DNA from 2 places in the Bradyrhizobium sp. SZCCHNS30572 genome. Region 2 is predicted to be linked to the other one. Evidence: riboswitches for the same ligand, from Rfam matches in the RefSeq annotation. Region 2 holds a riboswitch; the other holds the start of a gene.
What was found. Region 2 has a riboswitch for S-adenosylmethionine ahead of QX048_RS19115 (O-succinylhomoserine sulfhydrylase). Riboswitches for the same ligand answer to the same signal wherever they lie in the genome.
Positions count from the first base shown of each region.

Region 1 (3,407 bases), on a different contig from region 2:
CGGTCGATAGGCCAGCACCTCGCCGCCGGAAAAGCCGTTCAGCGGCAACACGCCCTGCATGCTCATGGCTCAGCCTCCGTTCGCGGCGTTGAGGCCGCGCGCCTTGCCGGCGGAATCGAGAAAGGCGCTGGCGATCTCGAAGAACTCGGGGACGTCGAGCAGGAACGCGTCGTGCCCCTTGTCGGTCTCGATCTCCGCGAACGACACCCGCGCGCTGGAGGCATTGAGCGCATGCACCAGCGCCCGCGATTCCGCGGTCGGAAACAGCCAGTCGCTGGTGAAGGACACCACGCAGAAGCGGGTCTGGATGCCGCGGAACGCCGCCGCCAGCACGCCGTCATGATCGGCGGCGATGTCGAAATAGTCCATCGCCCGCGTCAGATAGAGATAGGAGTTGGCGTCGAAGCGCTCGACGAAGGACGAGCCCTGATAGCGCAGATAGCTCTCGACCTGGAAATCGGCGTCGAACGAGAAGGTCGGCAGTTCGCGGTCCTGCATGCGGCGGCCGAACTTGCGATGCAGGGCGGCATCCGACAGATAGGTGATATGCGCGGCCATCCGTGCCACCGCGAGGCCGCGATGCGGATGAGTGCCCTTGTCGCCGTAGCGGCCGTGGTCCCAGTCGGGATCGGCCATCACGGCCTGGCGGCCGAGCTCGTGGAAGGCGATGTTCTGCGCCGAATGCCGCGTCGCGCAGGCGATCGCGAGATTCGCGAACACGCGGGTGGGATAGGCCACCGTCCATTGCAGCGCCTGCATGCCGCCCATCGAGCCGCCGACCACGGCGAACAACGTGTCGATGCCGAGATGATCGATCAGCATGGCCTGAGCGCGCACCATGTCGGGGATGGTGATGATCGGGAAATCGAGCCCCCACACCTTGCCGGTGGCGGGATTCAGCGAGGCCGGGCCGGTCGAGCCCATGCAGCCGCCGATCACGTTCGAGCAGATGATGAAATAACGGCTCGGGTCGAGCGGGCGGCCAGGGCCGACCAGCGTCTCCCACCAGCCGGGCTTGCCGGTGACGGGATGGCGGTTGGCGACGTGCTGGTCGCCGGTCAGGGCGTGGCAGACCAGGACCGCGTTGGACCTGTCGGCGTTGAGTTCGCCATAGGTCTGGTAGGCGATCTGGAACGGCGACAGGTCGACGCCGCAATCGAGCCTGAGCGGCTTGTCAGCGCCGAACTGCGCGACCAGCGAGCTCGGATGATCGACCTCGTGCGAGCGCTCTTCGGGCGCAATCGTGCGCAGCGCGGAGGTGGGTTTCGGCGTCAGGCCTGTCATGTCTCTCACCCCGGCCATCCGGCAAGGGCTCCCGAACAACGTGACATATCAGGCCATGAAAAACCCGGCCTGAACTGGGGTTCGGCCGGGATCGATAACGTCCCCGGCCTGTTTAGCGAGTTTTTTAACGTGGCTGCAAGCCGGCCGGCTCAAATGACCACGGAACAGGCAGAAACTAGTCCCGCGGGCGCTCCGCGTCAAGGCAAGCTGGGGTTGACCGCCGATCGGGCGCCCCACGGCTGCAAACCAGCCAAGCCTAGGCGGCACAAGGTAAACTTGCTGTTGCGCGCGTCTCCCGCATCGGAGAGAACGACATCCGTTCCAGTCGGCCGCACGTTAACCGGTGGCCTGCGAAGAGTGACCAGCCCATGTCCAACCCGCCGCCTGCCCCGCCTTCGCTTGCCGATTTGCGCAAGGAGATCGACGCGATCGACGAGCAGGTCCATCAGCTCCTGATGAACAGGGCCGACATCATCGACCGGCTGATCAAGGTCAAGAAGACCCAGGAGGTCGGCTCGGCATTCCGGCCGGCGCGAGAGGCCGACATGATGCGGCGCCTGGTGCAGCGCCATCGCGGCATCCTGCCGCTCGACACCGTCGAGGGCATCTGGCGCGTGATCGTCTCGACGTTCACTTACGTGCAGGCGCCGTTCTCGGTTCACGCCGACGTGTCGGTCGGCGAATCCGCGATGCGCGATTCCGCCAGGTTCCATTTCGGCTTCGTGGTGCCTTATGTCGCCCATTTCAGCGCCCAGGCCGCCGTCGAAGCCGTGGCGCGCTCGAAGGGCGATCTTGCGCTGGTGTCGACGACATCGGGGCATACGCCGTGGTGGATCACGCTCGAGCCCGTGGGCGCGCCGAAGATCATCGCCCGGATGCCGTTCATCGAGCGTGCCGACCATCCGGCGGCGCTGCCGGTGTTCGCGGTGTCGCGGGTCGCCGACGACGCGCTCGTGCTGGAGGTCGAGACCTGGAGCATCCGCGTCTCCGGCTGGAATGCGCAGGTGTCGCGCGCGCTGTCGCCGCTGGCCGACGTGGTCGCGGTGCCCGATACCGCCTTCGACGGCGCCGCGCTGCTGGTGTCGATCGAGGCGCCGTCGAACCTCGACAAGATCAAGGCTGCCCTAATCGCGGCGGGCGCCTCGGTCCGCTCGACGGCCCTCGTCGGCGGCCATGCGAAACGCTATACGGTTCCGAGCTGAGACGCCTCGCGCCAGTGATGATTTTCCGGAGTTGATGATGAACCGCCCCGTGCCGAACCCCGGCATCCTCGACATCGCGCCCTACACGCCGGGCAAGAGTCCCAAGCCGGAGCCTGGCCGCAAGGTTTTCAAGCTGTCGGCCAATGAGACCCCGTTTGGTCCCTCGCCGAGGGCGATCGAGGCGTTCAAGAGCGCGGCCACGCATCTGGAAGATTATCCGGAAGGGACCTCCCGGGTGCTGCGCGAGGCGATCGGCCGCACCTACGGCCTCGATCCCGACCGCATCGTCTGCGGCGCCGGCTCCGACGAGATCCTCAATCTGCTGGCACACACCTTTCTCGGCCAAGGCGACGAGGCGATCTCCACCGCGCACGGCTTCCTGGTCTATCCGATCGCGACCATGGCCTGCGGCGCCAGGAACGTGGTTGCCGCGGAGACGGAGTATCGCACCGATGTCGACGCCATCCTTGCCGCGGTGACGCCGCGCACCAAGCTGGTCTGGCTCGCCAACCCGAACAACCCGACCGGCACCTACATCCCGTTCGACGAGGTCAAGCGGCTGCGTGCCGGCCTGCCGTCGCATGTCGTGCTGGTGCTCGACGCCGCCTATGCCGACTACGTTTCGCGCAATGACTACGAGTTCGGGCTCGAGCTGGTGGCGACGACCGAGAACACGGTCGTCACTCATACCTTTTCCAAGATCCACGGCCTCGCGGCGCTCCGTGTCGGCTGGATGTTCGGCCCGGCGCACATCGTCGATGCGATCAACCGAATCCGTGGGCCGTTCAACGTCTCCTCGCCGGCGATGCTCGCCGCGGTCGCCGCGATCGAGGACACCGCGCATCAGCAGATGTCGAAGACGCACACGGAAACGTGGCGCAACTGGCTGACCGAGGAGATCGGCAAGCTCGGGCTGAAGGT
Region 1 is NZ_JAUESY010000007.1:337,883-341,289, reverse strand. Features, by position in the region: gene metW (methionine biosynthesis protein MetW) at 1-66, opposite strand, end outside; gene QX048_RS21330 (homoserine O-acetyltransferase) at 70-1,284, opposite strand; SAM riboswitch at 1,376-1,455, opposite strand; gene QX048_RS21325 (chorismate mutase) at 1,653-2,486, shown strand; gene hisC (histidinol-phosphate transaminase) at 2,524-3,407, shown strand, end outside.
Region 1: linked by a shared signal. The riboswitch ahead of QX048_RS21330 (homoserine O-acetyltransferase) and the one ahead of QX048_RS19115 (O-succinylhomoserine sulfhydrylase) in region 2 are both predicted to bind S-adenosylmethionine.

Region 2 (3,407 bases):
CGGCGGCCACGACCTCGCCGCCCGCGGCGACGACCGCGCCGGCCATGACCGATGCACAGCCGCCGGCTGCAGCCGGGCAGGCCGTCGCGGCCACGCCGCCGCAATCGCGCAGCATCACCGAGCGGGCGATCGACAAGGTCAAGCAGGTCGCCAAATCGGCCACCGACATCTTCAACCGCGTGCCGTGCCTGCCGCCGAAGGGTGTCGCCAAGAAGAACTTCATTTCGCTGCCGCACGTCGCCAACAAGCTCGCCTCCGGCCTGCCGGTCGTGATCGTCGCCTTCGGCTCATCGTCGACGCAGGGCTTTGGCGCGAGCGCGCCGGACTACACCTATCCGAACCGGCTCGCCGCGCAGTTGCGCCGGCAATATCCCATGGTCGACATCAGCGTCATCAATGCCGGCGTCGGCGGCGAGGATGCGCCGGAGATGATGAAGCGACTGGAGACGTCGGTGATCGACCGGCGTCCGGATCTCGTGATCTGGCAGGTCGGCACCAATGCCGTGCTGCGCGATCTCGATCCGGCCGAGACCGCCAGGCTGGTCGAGGATGGCGTCGCCAAGATCCAGGCGGCGGCCTCCGATGTCGTGCTGGTCGACCTGCAATATTCGCCGCGCGTCAACGAGCGCTCGGAGAACGCCAGCCGCATGAACAAGCTGCTCGGGCGTATTGCCGAGCTGCATCACGCCGGCATCTTCCCGCGCTTCGAGGTGATGCGCGACTGGCACGAGCGCCAGGCGATCCCGATCAACGAGTTCGTGATCTCGGACGGCCTGCACATGAGCGATTGGGGCTATGCCTGCTTCGCCCAGTTGCTCGGCGACGACATCATCCGCTCGGTCGGCCAGGTCAAGCTCGGCATCAACGCACCGGCCGAGGTGCCGACCTATCGGCCGATGTGATCGAGCGCGAGTGGGAAACAGCGAGTAGCGAATAGGGAAAGAGATCCTACTACTCGCTACTCTCTATTCGCCATTCGCTACGCCGCGCTGAGGGCGGCGTCGAGATCCTCGATCAGATCGTCGGCATGCTCGAGTCCGGCGGAGAAGCGGATGAAGCCCTCGCTGATGCCGAGCTCGGCGCGCGCCTCCGGCGTCAGCCGCTGATGCGTCGTCGTCGCCGGGTGCGTGACCAGCGTCTTGGCGTCGCCGAGATTGTTGGAGATGCGCGCGAGCTTCAGGCCGTTGAGCGTACGGAACGCAGCCGCCTTGCCGCCCTTGACCTCGAAGCCGACCAGGGTCGAGCCGGCGCGCATCTGCTTGCGGACGGTTGCCGCCTGCGGATGGTCCTCGCGGCCCGGATAGATCAGCCGCGAGATCTTCCGATGCGCGGCGAGGAAGTCGGCCACCTTCGCCGCCGTCTCGGTCTGCGCGCGCACGCGCACCGCCAGGGTCTCCAGGCCCTTGAGCAGGACCCAGGCGTTGAACGGCGAGATCGACGGGCCGGTCTGGCGCATGAAATTGTGGATGTGCTCGGCGATGAACGCCTCCGACGACAGGATCACACCGCCGAGGCAGCGGCCTTGGCCGTCGATGTGCTTGGTCGCGGAATACACCACGACGTCAGCGCCGAGCGCGAGCGGGCTCTGCCAGATCGGGGTGGCGAACACGTTGTCGACGATCAGCCGCGCGCCATGGGCGTGCGCGATCTCGGCGATGGCGGGGATGTCCATCACGTCGAGCGTCGGATTGGTCGGGCTCTCCAGGAAGAACGACTTGGTGTTGGGTCTGACCGCCTTCTGCCATTGGTCGAGGTCGAGCCCATCGACCAGGGTCGACTCGATGCCGTAGCGCGGCAAGAGATCCTCGACCACGTAGCGGCACGAGCCGAACAGCGCCTTGGCCGCGACAACGTGGTCGCCGGCACGGAGGGGAGCCAGGATTGCCGTGGTGACCGCGGCCATGCCGGTTGCGGCCGAGCGGCAGGCCTCGGCGCCCTCGAGCTCGATCATGCGGCGCTCGAACATCGCCGTGGTGGGATTGGAGAAGCGCGAATAGATGAAGCCGGGATCCTCGCCCTTGAAGCGCGCCTCGCATTCCTCGGCGGTGGCGTAGACGAACCCTTGGGTGAGATAGAGCGCCTCGGCGGTCTCGCCGAATTCGGAGCGCAAGGTGCCGGAATGCACCAGCCTCGTTTCGGGACGATAGTGGGCGAACGACGCCGGCGCCTTCGCGGGGGACTTCGACATGTGACCTCCATCGTGGCCACCGCCTCGGGCGATGGGCACAAAAAAACCGGCCTGGGAAAACTCCTCACGGCCGGGATCACAATCGTCCCCGGCCTGTTTAGCGACTTATTTAACGTGGCTGCAAGCCGGCCGGCTCAAATCACCACGGGATAAGTCGTGCTCATAGTCGCAACCGGCCTTTCCGTCAAGCCAGCCATCGGATAACCGGTCAAAAGACCCTATATTGGCTCCATAAGCCGCCGTTCCGGCGCCTGCAAAGGATCAGGTCTTGCCGTTTTCGCTCAGCCCCGACGCCCACGGCATCCTCCCCGATCGCATGATCGTGGCGATGACGGAGGCTGGCCTGATCATCCCCGAATATGATTTCGTCGAGAGCCAGATCCAGCCGGCGAGCCTCGATCTGCGGCTCGGCGACGTCGCCTATCGCGTGCGTGCGAGCTTCCTGCCCGGGCCGGGCGCGACGGTCGCCGAGCGCATCGACGAGCTCAAGCTGCACGAATTCGCACTTGCCGACGGCGCGGTGCTGGAGACCAACTGCGTCTACATCGTACCGCTGTTGGAGAGCCTGGCGCTGCCCAAGGACATCGTCGCGGCCGCCAATCCGAAAAGCTCGACCGGGCGGCTCGACGTGTTCACCCGCGTGATCGCCGACGGCACGCGACGCTTCGACATGATCGGCGCGGGCTATCACGGCCCGCTCTATGCCGAGATCAGCCCGAAGACGTTCCCGGTCCTGCTGCGCGAGGGCTCGCGCCTGTCCCAGGTTCGCTTCCGCTATCGCGACGCGGTCCTGTCGGAGGACGAACTGATCGCGCTGCACCAGGCCGAGCGACTGGTGGATCGCGACGATGCCGATCTCACCGGCGGCGTCGCGCTTTCCGTCGACCTGTCCGGCAGCAATGCGAACGGCAATGTCGGCTATCGCGCCAAGCGCCACACCGGCGTCGTCGACGTCGACCGCCGCGCCGGCTATCCGGTCGAGGAGTTCTGGGAGCCGATCAAGGCACGTCCCGACGGCAGCCTCATTCTCGATCCCGGCGAGTTCTACATCCTGGCCTCCAAGGAGGCCGTGCAGGTGCCGCCGGACTATGCCGCGGAGATGGTGCCGTTCGATCCGCTGGTCGGTGAATTCCGTGTTCATTACGCCGGCTTCTTCGATCCCGGCTTCGGCTATGCCGGCGCCGGCGGGCAGGGCTCGCGCGCGGTGCTAGAGGTGCGC
Region 2 is NZ_JAUESY010000006.1:448,026-451,432, forward strand. Features, by position in the region: gene QX048_RS19110 (GDSL-type esterase/lipase family protein) at 1-902, shown strand, start outside; gene QX048_RS19115 (O-succinylhomoserine sulfhydrylase) at 980-2,188, opposite strand; SAM riboswitch at 2,265-2,344, opposite strand; gene QX048_RS19120 (2'-deoxycytidine 5'-triphosphate deaminase) at 2,457-3,407, shown strand, end outside.